DNA from 4 places in the Pseudoalteromonas sp. RB2-MNA-CIBAN-0110 genome. Region 3 is predicted to be linked to each of the others. Evidence: predicted binding sites of a transcription regulator. Region 3 holds the regulator's gene; each other region holds the start of a gene.
The links. Region 3 encodes sigma-54, which starts transcription at its own class of promoters, with help from an activator protein. Its sites were predicted from a motif close to GTTGGCACGNNNNTNGNNT; they were not measured.
Positions count from the first base shown of each region.

Region 1: a site for sigma-54 is predicted at 1,373-1,391, ahead of AAEY68_RS15025 (EF-hand domain-containing protein). Genes of this name have one in related genera too.
Region 2: a site for sigma-54 is predicted at 2,522-2,540, ahead of AAEY68_RS16670 (DUF1328 domain-containing protein). Genes of this name have one in related genera too.
Region 4: a site for sigma-54 is predicted at 2,356-2,374, ahead of AAEY68_RS01365 (BON domain-containing protein). Genes of this name have one in related genera too.

Region 1 covers NZ_JBEOOQ010000032.1:10,059-14,227, reverse strand. The annotation lists gene AAEY68_RS15035 (TrkH family potassium uptake protein) at 1-303, shown strand, start outside; gene AAEY68_RS15030 (flagellar brake domain-containing protein) at 348-1,007, shown strand; gene AAEY68_RS15025 (EF-hand domain-containing protein) at 1,472-1,684, shown strand; gene AAEY68_RS15020 (EF-hand domain-containing protein) at 1,824-2,036, shown strand; gene AAEY68_RS15015 (EF-hand domain-containing protein) at 2,149-2,364, shown strand; gene trkA (Trk system potassium transporter TrkA) at 2,446-3,822, opposite strand; gene rsmB (16S rRNA (cytosine(967)-C(5))-methyltransferase RsmB) at 3,909-4,169, opposite strand, start outside.
Region 2 covers NZ_JBEOOQ010000039.1:21,736-25,904, forward strand. The annotation lists gene AAEY68_RS16655 (sodium ion-translocating decarboxylase subunit beta) at 1-11, opposite strand, end outside; gene oadA (sodium-extruding oxaloacetate decarboxylase subunit alpha) at 25-1,806, opposite strand; gene AAEY68_RS16665 (OadG family protein) at 1,818-2,060, opposite strand; gene AAEY68_RS16670 (DUF1328 domain-containing protein) at 2,580-2,753, shown strand; gene AAEY68_RS16675 (hypothetical protein) at 2,812-3,003, shown strand; gene AAEY68_RS16680 (YcxB family protein) at 3,137-3,604, shown strand; gene csrA (carbon storage regulator CsrA) at 3,655-3,846, opposite strand; gene AAEY68_RS16690 (aspartate kinase) at 3,938-4,169, opposite strand, start outside.
Region 3 covers NZ_JBEOOQ010000014.1:70,586-74,754, reverse strand. The annotation lists gene rapZ (RNase adapter RapZ) at 1-457, opposite strand, end outside; gene ptsN (PTS IIA-like nitrogen regulatory protein PtsN) at 476-928, opposite strand; gene hpf (ribosome hibernation promoting factor) at 933-1,220, opposite strand; gene AAEY68_RS09155 (RNA polymerase factor sigma-54) at 1,246-2,745, opposite strand; gene lptB (LPS export ABC transporter ATP-binding protein) at 2,815-3,540, opposite strand; gene lptA (lipopolysaccharide transport periplasmic protein LptA) at 3,537-4,082, opposite strand; gene lptC (LPS export ABC transporter periplasmic protein LptC) at 4,072-4,169, opposite strand, start outside.
Region 4 covers NZ_JBEOOQ010000002.1:10,815-14,983, forward strand. The annotation lists gene AAEY68_RS01350 (DUF4153 domain-containing protein) at 1-113, opposite strand, end outside; gene AAEY68_RS01355 (tRNA1(Val) (adenine(37)-N6)-methyltransferase) at 175-873, opposite strand; gene srmB (ATP-dependent RNA helicase SrmB) at 949-2,175, shown strand; gene AAEY68_RS01365 (BON domain-containing protein) at 2,448-2,768, shown strand; gene AAEY68_RS01370 (hypothetical protein) at 2,862-3,545, opposite strand; gene AAEY68_RS01375 (mechanosensitive ion channel family protein) at 3,784-4,169, opposite strand, start outside.

The DNA of each region.
Region 1 (4,169 bases), on a different contig from region 3:
CTGGGTCGAAAGGCGTTGCCAGACAAAGTAGTAGAAGCCGTGTGGGGATTTTTCTCTGCATATGCGTTGGTGTTTATTATTATTATGTTAGCGCTTATGGGCACGGGTATGGATAACATAACTGCGTTCTCAGCCACTGCGGCTTGTTTAAATAACTTAGGTCCAGGTCTGGGAGATGTAGCATCGCATTATGGCGCTATAACCGATGGTGCTAAATGGTTGCTTACCATTGCAATGGTGTTTGGTCGTTTAGAAATATTTACTTTATTAGTGTTATTTACGCCTACTTTTTGGCGTGGATAAACGAGTGGCTTAAGTTTTAAATTACGAACTATTGGGAAAGGGATATGCCAACAAATTTAGAAAAGCTAAAGCATATAAGTGTAGGCAGCTTAGTCGACCTAGAAATATTAACACCTACAAGCAGTAAGCGTGTTAAAACTGAATTAGTTGGTTTACTCGATAAACAGTTTATTATTTTAAATTATCCCAATGCAAAGCGTTTACCTGCGGCGAGTGACTATTTACGTGATGGCGTAATGGTTGTTGTAAGAGCGCTTATTGAAGGTAGTGGTGGGCAAGTTATTGCGTTTCGCCAGCAAATTATGTCGGTAGCCTCTCATCCCGCTAAACTCGTGTTTATAAACTTTCCAAAGCAAGTGCAGTTATTTGCGCTACGCTCACAAACACGCATACCTACCTTATTACCTGCAAAGCTAAAACTAAGTGACGATAGGGTACTTGAAGGCCTTATTAAAGACATTTCACTCACTGGTGTAATGTTTGATATTAGAGGCGATCAGCAAGTTGAAAGTATTAAAGATATGCAATGCACTGTCGTACTTAATAGCAGTGATAAAGATTTTGAAGGTGAAATTTGCAGTGTTAAAGAGCATGCCGCAGGTGTGCACTGTGGAATTAAGCTACTAGCAAGCGAGGATGAAATGAAAGCCTTTATGAAAGAGCATTTTATAGACCCTTCTGCGCTTGAGCCTACCGTTGAATAAATAGGTTTTCGCTTATTTGCAACAAAAAGGCATTTTACGTCAGTATTTATAAAATGTTTTTTTCTCTTTCATAATTAAAATTATTATTTAAATAAAACAAATGATTACGTATTATTTTTTACAGCTTATTTTTTGTTATTAAAGCTTCCTCGTTAAAATTTATCTCAATTATTCTTTTAAATCCCTCCTTTTAAAACCATACATTTAAAAATGTATCTTTTTATATAAACATAACTATATGTTTTTAATGGTTTTAATGTAGACCCTTTAAAACGTGTTGCTAAAGGGCAACAATAATTATTCTAAAAACGCCTTCTTGTTATACGTTATATATTTAACTTATTGAAAATTAATAGCTTTTAAATGTTGGCATCTAAGTTGTAATAGTCTAAGTGTACTGAACGAAATCGTGATTCAAAGTGAAATACTTAATCGCACACACATAAATTTGAAGGATACATATTATGAAAAGCATTAATAAAACTTTAGCACTTATCGCTATTGCATCTTCTTCGGCCGCTTTTGCTGCAACAGATTTTGACACACTGGATGTAGACGGCAGTGGCACAATTAGCCAAGCAGAAGCATCAGTAGATGCAAAGCTAATGAGCATGTTTTCTGAGCTTGATACTGACCAAAATGGTGAGTTATCAAAAGAAGAATTTTCAGAAGCTTAATTAAAAAGTATTTATCCTGAGTTGCCAAAGACACCTAAGTAGGCAAGGGAGCTTACGAAAGAGGATAACAAGGAAGTGGAAAATTACGTTTTAAGTTAAACGAAGCAATTTTTTTGATAGAACATTGAAGGATTAAGTTATGAAACATTTAAATAAAGCATTAGCACTTATAGTACTAGCATCTTCTTCCGCTGCATTTGCAGCATCAGATTTTGACAGCCTTGATATCGATGGTAGCGGCACAATTAGCCCAAGCGAAGCGGCAGTCGATACAGATTTAATGGCTGAATTTATTGAGCTAGATACCGACGGTAGCGGCGAGCTTTCTAAAGAAGAATTCGCTAATTACTAATTACTAATTACTAATTACTAATTACTAATTACTAATTAATCTTTTCAGATTAAACATTTTTCACAGTCAGGGATCTTTGAAAAGGACTTCCCATATTACTAGGAATATTATTATGAAAACATTAAATACAACACTTGCAGTTATCGTTTTAGCATCTTCATCAGCAGCATATGCCGCAGTAGATTTTGCCTCTTTTGATGCAGATGGTAACGGTGCTATTACAATGGAAGAAGCAAAGGTTAACCCTCAGCTTGTAAAGATTTTTGATGATTTGGATACTGATGGTAATGGTGAAATCTCTAAAGAAGAGTTTTCAAAAGTACAGTAATCAATATTTAAGCATACTCCATTAAAGCCGCCTTAGTCAGCGGCTTTTTTGTGTATTAAATTAACTAATTAGAGTAACTAGTTAAAGGAATATAGCACTTACTTGGAATAGTTTTTCTACAACGGTAATGTGTTTTTTGTCGATTAAAAACATGATGACATGATCGCCCGACATAATAATTGTATCATCGTGAGCTATCAACACATCGTCATTACGTACTATTGCCCCAATGGTTGTACCTGCAGGAAGTTTTATGTCGGCAATCGCGCGCCCAACCACTTTAGATGTGTTTTCATCACCATGAGCAACCGCTTCAATGGCTTCTGCTGCGCCTTTACGCAGTGAATACACGTTAACAATATCACCACGGCGTACGTGCGTTAATAACGCTGATATAGTTGCTTGTTGTGGCGATATGGCAATATCTATTTCGCCGCCTTGTACCAAATCAACGTAAGCTCCACGTTGAATAAGTACCATGGTTTTTTGTGCGCCCATACGTTTTGCAAGCATGGCCGACATAATGTTTGCTTCATCGTCGTTGGTTACGGCAATAAATACATCGACTTGTTCAATATGCTCTTCTGAGAGCAGTTCTTGATCAGATGCGTCACCACAAAAAACGACCGTGTTATCGAGCATTTCTGAGAGTTGCTCGGCACGTTCTTTACTGCGTTCAATTAGTTTAACGGTGTGGTTTTTTTCAAGTGAGCGGGCAAGGCCTGCCCCAATGTTACCGCCACCAGCTATCATAATTTTTTTGTACGAACGCTCAAGTTTTTGTAGCTCGTTCATTACTGCGCGTATATGTTTTGTAGCGGCAATAAAGAATACTTCGTCATCGGCTTCAATAACGGTGGTACCCAGTGGTTTGATTGCTTTACCTTGACGATAAATAGCGGCAACACGAGTTTCTACATTAGGAATATGTTCTTTAAGTGCAGATAACGCATAACCTACTAATAAACCCCCATAGTAAGCTTTTACGGCCACTAACGACAGCATACCATCGGCAAACTGCAATACTTGCAAAGCACCAGGGTAGTCAATTAAACGGCGAATATACTTAGTGACCAGTGCTTCGGGAGCAATGTAATGATCGATTGGTAAATCATCGTTTTGAAATAGTTTTTCGCGGTATTTTAAATATTGCTCCGAGCGAATACGGGCAATTTTTGTGGGCGTTTTAAAAATACTGTACGCCACTTGGCATGCAACCATGTTCACTTCATCTGAACTGGTTACCGCTATAATCATATCGGCATCTTCAGCGCCTGCACGGCGTAATACATCAGGATGTGCACTGTGGCCCATAACCCCTTGTAAGTCGTACTTATCTTGAAGTTCACGTAATCGGTTACCGTCTATATCAACAACGGTAATTTCGTTTTGTTCGCCAACTAAGTTTTCAGCAAGCGTAGCACCAACTTGCCCGGCACCGAGTATAATTATTTTCATTATTTACCCGTGGTATTGATCATAATTTAATTAAAAAAATAGCCATTTAATGTTTCATAAATGGCTAACTATTTAGTGTACGGCTATTAGGCTTTTTTAACTAGCTTAGCGTAATAAAATCCATCACTTTCACCGGGCAGTAACTGCAAACCTGGAGTTGTTACGGTATCATTTTCGTGTAGAGGTATATGTTCTACATCATCGTTATTAGCTAAAAACTTAGCAACTTGCTGTTGGTTTTCTTGTGGAAGAACCGAACACGTAGCATATACCAATGTGCCACCTGGTTTTAACAGTGGCCAAATGCTATCAAGAATATCGTTTTGTAACTTAGATAAGTTTTCGAT
Region 2 (4,169 bases), on a different contig from region 3:
ATACCTTCCATCCTCTATTTACTCCTAAGCTAATGCAATCATAGCGTCGCCGGTAGTTACAGCATCGCCTTCACCAACTAACACTTCAGCAATTGTTCCTGTATGCGTAGCGCGTATTTCAGTTTCCATTTTCATGGCTTCCATAATAATCACTACATCACCTTCGTTAACAACTTGCCCAGCTTTTACCTTAATCTTAAAAATATTACCGGCTAAAGGTGCGTTAAGGGTTTCACCTGATGCAACTGAAGCAGATTGAGGAATGTGCTCAGAGTCTTTTAATGTTACCTCTTTTAGCTCACCACCTTGCGCCACTACTACGTCGTAAACTTTACCATCTACTTTTACGCTGTATTGCTCAGCTTTAACGCTGTTATTATTTGATCCTGATTTTGGTGCTGCCTTATTGCTCTTATCTTCAACGGTAGGAATAGGCTCAAATGCATCAGGGTTATTACGATTTTTAATAAATTTCAAACCAACCTGCGGAAATAATGCATAAGTTAGTACGTCATCAATTTGCTCATCAGCAAGTGTTAAACCTTGCTCTTGCGCTTCTTTTAATAATTCAGCTTCAAGCGTTGCAAGCTCTGGTGCAATGTTATCTGCAGGGCGACAAGTAATAACCTCTGCTCCATCAAGCACACGCTCTTGTAGCTCTTTATTCATTGGTGCTGGTGTTAAGCCATATTCACCTTTTAATACGCCAGCAGTTTCTTTAGTAATTGTTTTATAACGCTCACCGGTTAGCACGTTAAGTACTGCTTGAGTACCTACAATTTGCGACGTGGGTGTTACTAAAGGTAAAAAGCCAAGATCTTCACGTACACGTGGGATCTCAAGTAAAACTTCATTAAGCTTATCTGCCGCGCCTTGCTCTTTAAGTTGGTTTTCCATGTTTGTAAGCATGCCACCAGGTACTTGAGCTAGTAAAATACGACCATCAACCCCTTTTAAGCTACCTTCAAATGCCGCATATTTTTTACGTACATCTCTAAAGTAAGCAGCAATTTCTTCTAGATGATTTAAATCAAGGTCAGTATCGCGCTCAGTTCCTTCAACTATCGATACAATAGTTTCAGTTGCTGTGTGTCCGTAAGTCATACTCATTGATGAAATAGCGGTATCAAGCATATCAATGCCTGCATCAATCGCTTTTTGATAAGTCGCAGTACTTAAACCTGTTGTAGCGTGGCACTGCATAGCAATAGGAACCGATACGGTTTCTTTAAGTGCTTTAATTAGTTTTTCAGCATCGTACGGCTTTAATAAACCCGCCATGTCTTTAATACAAATTGAGTGACAGCCTAAATCTTCTAATTGCTTAGCAAGAGTCAGCCACATATCAAGCGTATGAACAGGACTTACCGTGTACGAAATAGTACCTTGAGCATGCGCGCCTACTTTTATAGCCGCTTTAATCGCTGTTTCTAGGTTACGTACATCGTTCATTGCATCGAAAATACGAAATACGTCAACGCCATTTTTATGTGCGCGTTCTACAAACTTTTCAACTACATCATCAGCGTAATGGCGGTAGCCTAATAGGTTTTGACCGCGTAATAGCATTTGCTGTTTAGTATTAGGCATCGCTTTTTTAAGCGCACGAATACGCTCCCAAGGATCTTCGCCTAAATAACGAATACACGAATCAAATGTAGCACCGCCCCACGATTCAATAGACCAATAACCTGCATCATCTAGCTTGCTAGCAATAGGTAGCATATCGTCTAGGCGCATACGTGTTGCGAGCAATGATTGGTGCGCATCGCGTAATACCAATTCTGTTAATTTTAATTTAGCCATGTGTGTGCCCCTTATTTATTATTTGATTTGTACTGAGCAATGGCAGCACTAATAGCAGCGATGTGCTCATTAGGCACACCTTGAGATTTAAAAGACGGTGATTTAGCTGGTGATGCCTCTGGTTCGCTATAGCGCGTCACCAAATTAGACATAAGCGTTACTGCACCAATTAATATCGACAGAAATACAAACACCCCAACCATACCAGTTAGCATTAAGCTACCAGCCGTTGTGAGTAGAGCACCTATATCCATTTTTCTCCCCCTTGAAACCCATATCGAAAATAAAAAATCGATTTAATTAAATATTTATTCACTGGATAATAACAAAACTAGTCGCTTTGTCTACATCTTGTAAATTGGTAAAACCAATTAAACTATAAACAACATAACACTCAACAAATTTACATGCCATAACCCAGCAATCATGCGCCCTACAATACATACAGAAAATAACGACTATAGCTAATAGTTATATGGAAGTTGTTAATTAACTATTCAACTTAATAAAAATAACCGCCAAATTTTATAATAAGTACAAAAACACACATCAATTGTTAATTGGTCTTACCAAAAACATTATTTTTAGTGAATATTTACCGGTAACTTGTAACAGTGTGAATAACTTACATAACAAAGCGTAAAAATTACTAACTAACTAATAACTAAAAACACAGTTAAAAACCATAACTAGCTGATATAAAACAAAAATAAACTTTGGCATATAACTGGCATTAGTTATTGTGAGCAAATTTGATAACCAAGGAGAAAACAATGTTACGCTGGACAATTACATTTTTAGTTATTGCTTTAATCGCTGCAGTGTTAGGTTTTGGTGGCATCGCAGGTGCCGCAGCTGGTATAGCAAAAATTATATTTTTTATATTTTTAGTACTTTTAGTGATCTCATTAGTTTCAGGTGCACTACGTGGTAAATCACCCAGGTAGATAAAGCATTCAACTAACAAACACTAAAATTTAATCAACACTTACAAGGAATTACATTATGAATTCAACAACTGTAAAAGCAGCACTAATCGGTCTATTCGCAAGTTTCTTCATCATGGGTTGTGAAGACAATCATGCAGAAGACGCAGGCGAACGTATTGACGAAGCAGTAACTGACGTGCAAAACAAAGTAGAAGATGCATGTGAAAATGTTAAAGAAGGCGTAAACGCTGAAGAAACTAACTGTTAATTCTTCTTGTAACGCTAAAAAACGGCCTTAGGGCCGTTTTTTTTGTGTCTGTAATAAAATCACTGACTATAAAGCTGCTCATTTAGCGGTTAGCTTGTTAAAATAAAAAAAACGATATTTAAAGCAAGGCAATATGGCATTTACAACAACCTACACACTAGATAAACCTTACTTTTACGAGTGCTTTGACGAGTCACTCCCCTACAGTAAGCGCGCCAAACCTAAGTACTTTTTACTTGTACTCCTCGTTGCGCTTGGTTTATTTGGCATTTATGTTTTAAACGATCATTACTTAGGATCGTTTATGATCATGCTAGGTGTACTAGAGTGCGTCGCTTTTTACTATCGCAGACCTTGGTGGGTAACCAGACAAATGCTCAGCAGAGCGTCAGGCTCTGAGGTAACACTTACCTTTGATGAAGAAGGCATTAAATCGGCTAATCATTACAAAAGCTTTCAGCTAACTTGGCAAGACATAAGCGAAGTAATAGATACTCAGCAAGGTATTATTATTAAAAATAAAAGCGGAATGCAGTACATTTCAAAACAAATACTAACCCCAGAAACACTCGTTTTTATAAACAAAAAAGCCACTCAGTGAGTGGCTTTTTGACTAGTTGAGTTAATTACTCAACTACGTATACGTGTTGATTAAGCATTGCCCGGATTAGGGTTCGACTTTTCAGCTTGTATGCGCATGTAAATCTCTTCACGATGCACTGATACGTCTTTTGGTGCATTAACACCGATTCGAACTTGATTTCCTTTAACACCTAGAACAGTAACTGTTACTTCGTCACCAATCATTAGGGTTTCACCTACTCTACGAGTTAGTATTAGCATTCTCTTGCTCCCATGTTCCAATAAAAATTATAAGATTCCGCTTAAACATACTAATGAAAATTAGACTGAAAAGTAAGTAAAAACTCTCAATCTATCCATTTTCTGTTAAAAATGCTTTGTGTAATGCACGAACTGCCAACTCTAGGTACTTTTCATCTATTAAAACTGAAATTTTGATCTCAGAAGTCGAGACTAAAACCACATTAATATTTTCCTGCGCTAATGCATCAAAAAATAAACTTGCTACACCAGAATGCGATTTCATACCCATTCCAACAGCAGAAACTTTAGCGACTGTTGGTAATCCGCTTATATTTTGAGCA
Region 3 (4,169 bases):
AAATCTTTTCACGAATAGATTCAGCAAGTTGATGAACGCTTAAATCAGTTGTATCTATCATAAAGTCGGCGCGGGTGATTAATACATCAAGTAATTCTTTTTCTTTTTTGATGGCTAAATCAAGAGGCAACGAGTCAATTGATAGTGGGTGTAATCTACGAGTTTCAGAAAAACGTTTGATCAATGTTTGATCGTCGCTATCTAAATAAAATAAAGTAGGTTTTGCAAAGCCAGGCAAGTATTCAAGAATATCGTTAAATTCATCTTGTTGCTTAGGGATGTTACGCACATCAATGCTAACAGCAATTTTATCATAGCTATCAGACACACTGCGAACTAATGAAGGAAGCAAGTTAACTGGAATATTATCTACGCAATAATAACCTAAATCTTCTACAACGCGTAAAGCAACCGACTTTCCAGAACCAGAGCGGCCGCTTATGATAATTAACTCCATTTAACACCCTTTATAAAACTATGATTGATTGACAATAACTTGGTAAAGCTCAGTATCTGATTTTGCACTGCGTAACTGTTTACAAAAATCTTTGTTGTTTAGTTTATCAGCAATGGTTGCTAGAGTCTTTAAGTGCTGCTGGTTATCGCCATCTGGTACGATGAGTGCGACGAAAATATCAACAGGGCGATTATCGATTGCATCAAAATTTATTGGAGTTTCGCTAACGAGTACTAAAGCCAAAGGCTCTTCTGCACCGCTCATTCTTCCATGAGGAATGGCAATGCCACGCCCTATACCTGTACTACCGAGTTTCTCTCTGCTCATTAAAGCATTAAGAATATCTTGTTGCGGTAAATACGGAAGTTTGTCGTGAGCAAGTTCGCTAATGAACTCTAAAATTCTTTTTTTGCTATTAAAAAGGACCGCAGCTTTGCTGCAGTCCTGGCATATAAGTGAGCTTAATTTCATCATATTAGTGTCGAGCAAGCTTCTCTTTGTGTTTAATTACTTGTCGATCGAGCTTGTCGATCAACGAGTCAATGGCGGCATACATATCTTGATGTTCTGTAGAGGCAAATAGCTCAGCACCGCTTACGTGTATGGTGGCTTCTGCTTTTTGATTTAATTTTTCTACATCGAGAATGACATGAACATTATTAATATGATCAGAGTGTCTTTCTAGCTTCGCAAATTTGGTATTAATATAGTCTCTTAGTGAATCGGTTAATTCTACGTGACGACCAGTTAAGTTTAGTTGCATAAGCATTACCCTCTTTTTTTGCGTCTTAAATCAAACTTTTACGTTGATTTGACGGTGGAATAGCCAGAGATTCGCGGTATTTTGCGATTGTACGTCTCGCTACTTTAATTCCTTGCTCAGCCAATATATCCGCTATTTTGCTATCACTCAATGGTTTTGCTGAATTTTCTGCTGCGATTAATTTTCGGATAAGCGCACGGATTGCTGTAGATGAACATTCACCACCGTTTTCGGTGCTTACATGGCTTGAGAAAAAATATTTAAGCTCAAATATACCACGGGGTGTGTGCATATACTTTTGGGTTGTTACGCGCGAAATTGTTGATTCGTGCATTTCTACCATTTCAGCAACATCATTTAAAACCATTGGTTTCATGGCTTCAGGACCGTGTTCAAAAAAGCCTTGTTGTTGCTTAACAATACAATTTGTTACTTTTAATAGCGTGTCGTTTCTACTTTCTAAGCTTTTAATAAACCATTTAGCTTCTTGTAAATGCGAGCGAATAAACTGGCTGTCACCACTGGATTTTACAGTGCGAGACATTGCCGCGTATTGGCTATTAACACGAATTTTAGGCATGCTGTCTGGGTTTAACTCAACAACCCAGCGGCCTTTGATTTTTTTAACTGACACATCAGGAATAACATACTCAGATTCTTCTCTTACAATAGTATCTGCAGGTTTAGGGCTAAGAGTATGTATTAATGTCATTACTTCTTTAAGCTCTTCTTCTTTGAGCTTAGTTTTCTTCATTAATGTACGATAGTCACGAGCAGCTAATAAATCAATATGCTCGGTTAAAATCATTTTTGTTTCATTAATGTAAGGTGTTTCTTTATCAAACTGGTTTAGCTGAATACACAAACACTCTTGTAAACTACGTGCAGCAATACCAACAGGATCAAACAGTTGGATGCGTTTTAATACAGCTTCAATTTCATCAAGTTCGACTTCGTTATCATCTTCGTTTTCTTGATTAAAGCTTTCTAAAATCTCTTCGCAGCTTAGTGTTAAAATACCTGAATCATCGACGGCTTCTACAATAGCAATAGCAATAGCTTCGTCTGTAGGGCTAAATGGCGTTAGTTGTAACTGCCACATTAAATACTCATGGAGCGTTTCAGTAGAGGCGCCTTGGTATATTGATTCGTCTTCAGGCATCGGACCCGATGATGCTGCTGGGGCGGCACTCATGTACTCATCCCAACTAACATCCATAGCCATGTCGTCACTTAGCGTGTCTTTTGCAAGTGCTTCACCACTATCTTGTTCGTATTCGCTTGGAGCATCATCGGCAGATGCGCTAACAGTTATGTCATCTGTATCTGCTTTTTGCTCGTTTTTACCTGCAGCGTCTTCTGAATAGTCTGCTTCTTCAACCTCTAATAGCGGGTTGCTGTCGAGAGCTTCTTGTATTTCTTGCTGGAGATCCAATGTACTGAGTTGCAACAAACGAATAGCTTGTTGCAGCTGTGGAGTCATTGTAAGTTGCTGGCCCATGCGCAGCTGTAGTGATTGCCTCATGTATCTCTAACAATCCTTTTATGTTGTTATAATTAATACTAGCAGATGCTTAAAGACATGGCGTAAATGTTACAGCCTAAATTGCTCGCCTAAGTAAACATCGCGTACTGTTTTATCATTTAATACGTGTTCTGGAGTACCTGATGCAATCAGCTCCCCATGAGAAACAATGTAGGCTTTTTCACAAACATCAAGGGTTTCTCTTACGTTATGATCGGTAATTAATACACCAATCCCACGATTTTTAAGATGTTCTATTATTTTCTTTATGTCTAACACCGAAATCGGGTCAACACCTGCAAATGGTTCATCCAGTAATATAAATTTAGGATCTGCTGCCAGCGCACGTGCTATTTCAACACGACGACGTTCGCCACCTGACAATGCCATGCCTTGGCTATCACGAATGTGTTGTATGCTAAATTCATCTAATAATTTATCGAGAGTGTCTTCTCTAGCTTGTTTATTTAACTCTTTGCGCGTTTCTAAAATGGCCATTAAGTTTTGATAAACAGTCAGCTTTCTGAATATTGAAGACTCTTGCGGTAAGTAGCCAATGCCTAATCTAGCACGACTATGCATAGGTAAAAGAGTAATATCGTTATCGTCTATCGATATTTTACCTTTGTCGCTAGGTACAAGTCCTACTATCATATAAAACGTGGTGGTTTTACCTGCGCCGTTAGGGCCAAGTAAGCCAACAATACTGCCAGCTTTGACTTCAAGGCCGACGTTTTTTACAACTTCACGGCCTTTATAGCTCTTTGCTAATAGCTCTGCTTTTAATGTGCTCATGGTTGACCTTTGTCGCTTTTTTTACTTTTTTTAGTCTCGATTGGCACTAAAATTGTGTGAACGCGGTCAGTTGAGTTTTCATCTTTTTCGGCACTGATTAGCTGCTGCTCTATATCGTAGGTAATGCTTTTAGCATTTATTTTTTGTCCCGCTTGCGATACTTGTGCATTACCAACAAGCGTTAAAAAACGCTTAGATACATCATAACGTACTTCGTCAGCACTGGCGCTCATAGTCGTGCCATCTGATTGCTTTTCTTCAAAGTGCGCAGGGCTACCTGTAGCAATTAATAATTGTTTATTATCACCAAGTTCATCGCGTTTATGTACTTCTAAGCGGTCGGCTGTGATACGGCGATTACCGTGAATAATTTCAACGTTTTTCTCAAAAATCCCGACATTAGCTTTTAATTGACCTTCTTGCTTATCGGCGCTTATTGAAATTTGATTTGCAGTCGGTTGCGTGTTTTGCTCTGCAGCACTACTATTAAACGCTAGTATAAGTGTAGGAATAATAAGTGATTTTAATATTTTATTGGTCATAATATATGGTTCGCGTATGGTTAATTAGTTTTATCACTTCGGTTTTTAAGTCGGCTTCTAGGCCTTTACCAGTGATTTTTAAATTGG
Region 4 (4,169 bases), on a different contig from region 3:
GGGCTTGTTGCTGGCCACACATTATTTTCTATACTGCTATACAAAAGGGTAAGAGCAATAGCCTGTAATACGGCAAGTATAATTATAAAAGATTTTGGTAACTGACTATCCATATCTGTTCTCAACAATAGGTTTTAGTCAGTTTGCGTTATTCGTTCCTATTTTACAATTGCTTCACATTTTCAAATAAAATGCTTTGCACAGGGCTATATAATCAGCAGTGTAGGTATTATCTAAGTTTCTAATACACAGGGTTGATGATTCTATATCGCTTTTTACGTAGCTAAATGTCATTAAACTGCGGCTAATATCTTTGTTGGGCGTGGCTTTTACTTGGCAATGAGTATTTAAATAAAGCCCATTTTGAGTAGCAAGCTCAATAAATAATGCGCCTTCAACGCTTGGGAGTATTAAGCTAAAGCGAGAACCACTATGGCTTAAATGTTTAAACGCATTAATTAACTCTTCAAAACTTAGGCCGTCGGTATGGCGTGCGGTATTACGCGCAACATTATCGCCTTTTAAACTGTGATTAAAATACGGTGGATTAGAGATAACCACGTCAAATTTAACTTCACTACTAAAGCTTTGAATAGTTTGGTGCGTAATACTTATAGTTGGCCACGGACTATTAGCTACATTTTGTAATGCTTGGGTATAGGCGCTTTCGTCAATTTCTACCGCAGTTATATCAAGCTCATTACTGCGCTGCTTACACATTAGTGCTAACAAGCCAGTGCCGGTGCCTATATCAAGTAATGACTTTGCACCGCTTAAATTAGCCCATGCGCCAAGCAAAATGCCATCGGTAGAAACTTTCATTGCACAGTGGTCGTGTTCAACTTTAAATTGTTTAAATACAAAACCAGACATTTTTTCACCTTTTCATTCACCAAGCGCAGCATAGCGCGTATAATCAGGGTAATTGTCCCTTATTTTAGACACTCTATGCAATTTTCTGAATTTGATCTTGATAACAAGCTACTCGATGCCATTAATAAAATGGGCTACGAGACGCCAACCAGCATTCAACAACAAGCTATTCCTGAAGCACTACAGGGGCGCGATATTTTAGCATCTGCGCCTACTGGTACAGGTAAAACAGCGGCATTTTTAATTCCGGCTATTCAGTACTTACTGGATTTCCCACGTCGTGACCCTGGTTTTGCGCGCGTACTCATTATGACCCCGACTCGTGAGCTGGCTTATCAAATTCATGAACAATGTGAACTGCTAGCTAAACGCACACACCTAAAAATTGGTGTAGTAACAGGCGGTATTAACTACGGCACGCATAAAGAAATTTTTGAAAAAAATAATGATATTTTAATCGCCACACCAGGTCGATTAATGGAATACCTAGAAACCGAAAACTTTCATGCTGAACACGTAGAAATGCTTATTATTGATGAAGCAGATCGCATGTTAGATATGGGTTTCAAAAAAGAAATGAGCCGTATTTGTGACGAAGCTAAAAATCGTCGCCAATGTTTTTTATTCTCAGCAACACTTGAAGGTGACAGCGTAGAAAGGTTTGCTGAAAAAACATTAAACGACCCAGCTCTATTAGAAGCCGAATCGTCACGTAAAGAAAAAGCTAAAATTCACCAATGGGTACATTTAGCCGACGATTATCATCACAAACTTGAATTATTAGTTAATACGCTAAAAAACCCTGACGTAACTAAAGCGATTGTGTTTGTTAAAACTCGCGAACGCTTAGAAACATTGATTGGCGAACTTACAACTAATGATGTAAAAGCGGCGTGGTTACGCGGCGAAATGCCACAAGACAAACGTATGAAAGCCATGGAAAACTTCCACAGTGGCAAAACAAGCATATTAGTTGCTACCGACGTAGCTGCACGTGGTATTGACGTGTCTGACATCAGCCACGTTATTAACTTTGATATGCCGCGTACTGCCGACGTATATGTACACCGTATTGGTCGTACTGGCCGTGCTGGTAAAAAAGGGATAGCAATATCGCTAGTTGAAGCACACGATATTGGTATTTTATATAAAGTAGAGCGCTACGTTGAACAAAAATTAAAACGCCGTGTAATTAGAGGTGTTGAGCCACAGCATAAAGAAGCTAAGCCACCAGCTAAAAAGCGTAAAGATCCAGTAAAAATGAAAGCCAAGAAAAAGGCTAAGGTTAAAAAGAAAAAGTAACCTAAAACATTTTTATACTAAGCCGACTTTTGTCGGCTTTTTAATGCAAGCCTTGCAGGCTCTGCTGTTTGTACCTGTTACATATGTAACCCAAGCATGTAACTCATACTCATTTAAATGTAATTTTTGCCCACCTGAATTCCCACTTAATAAAATTCCCTTATATTTCATAGCGTTAATATTGGCACCGAAATTGTAACTACAAAGATAACCTAGCCGATGGAATTTCCATATTGTGGCTGCACTATTCACCGTAATGTAAGGATTAAGTTATGAACCGCTTCAAGTTAACTATCGCTTTAGTATCATTTTGTTGTTTATTTTTATTAGCTTGCGCTACAAAAGTAAGTGCAGCAACCAACATGGCCGTAGTAAGCAGTGTAGCCACTCAACCTAACTTACAACAAGCTATCACCAACACCCTACGAACTAATCCTAACCTAGCGTTAAGTGATATTCGTGTGCAGGTAAAAAATGGGGAAGTAGATTTATACGGTGAAGCACAAACTGGTTTTCAGCGCGCACTGGCTCAAAAGTTTTTAGAAAATATGGATGGGGTTAAAATCATTCGTAATAAAATTAGTGTTATTTAATACGCACCACATAAACTTATTTGTATAACTAATTCATAAGCGCGGCTTGTTACTCCAACACAAGCTGCGCTTTTTTATGTTTATTTTTTGTAGTTATTTCAATTTATCTAGTTGTTGAATAACATCACTTAATTTAAAACTACTTTTTTGTGAATTAAAACTTTCAACAAAAACTTCTTTAAAACTGCTTACCGTAGAATCTTCATTTAGCTCAAAAGGAAAACCCTTAAGTTCCTTTGTTTTTGGATTAAACTTATAAACAAAATTGTCACCACTTAAACCCGCTGAAAAAACGTAATGATGATTATCAACCCATCCTGCCGCGCCATGAAATAGAGCAATATTTATTTTATCGTTTTGAGTATGTACGCCGACTTTAACTACATTATTTTTATTGAATGCGGCTTTTGTTATCTCTTTACTGGGGATAAACCAAAACCCTTTTGTATTACCCACAAACACAGCTAAATATTCATTATCAGGTGACCAAGTGATAACGTTACTTTCATAACTTTTTCTAGGGCATAAAACATCATCTGAGCTACAAAACTCTCGTAACTTCTCTTTTTCAATATATGCCGCTTTATTTGGTAAGATTAATGTAGAGGTAAGGTTTTTGTTTTTATCGAGAAAAAGTATTTCAGCGGTATTGTTATCTATATTTAATTTATAACTCACATCATATTTAGCATTATATTCGTTACCTACTGAAATAAAGCTAATAACTAGGCTTGAAAATAAAATTATTTTTGTAAACCATTTAATCTTTAACTTCATTTGTTTGTAATCCTAATATCTAAAAAAATACACCTTGTATAACCAATAATTGCATAATAAATAGATAAAAGGGAAACTTACCTTATAAAAAATACGTTACAAAATCTGCTGGAGAAAATAATTAATGAATAAAGAAAAGTGACTTGAACTAATTAAAAAGCGCATTTTTACTCTGTAAAAATGCGCTGTTGGTAAGTAACTATTTCCCAATGCTTTTGCCTAATGAGCTTTAACTAAATTACTCACTTTGGCTAGAGTCAGCACCGTCGCTACTGTCTTTATTTGATGACTGCTGGCTTATTTTATCGCTAATCATGGCATCGAGTTTTTCGCCCCCTTTAATGCCAAAGTCGAGCGTACGAATTGGGAATGGAATACTAATGTCCGCCTCGTCTAGTGCTTGCTTAACGGCAACTATACCTTTATGGCGTACCGTCATAAAGTCAGGCTCGCCTGGGTATTTAATCCAAAACCACACCAGTAAGTTGATGCTGCTGTCACCAAAGCCTTCAGCGTATACGGCGGTTTCGTCTTTGCGTATTACAAAGTCAAATTCGTTAATTTTTTCGACTATAACGTCTTTTGCTTTTTCTATGTCATCGCCGTACGAAATACCTACAGGTA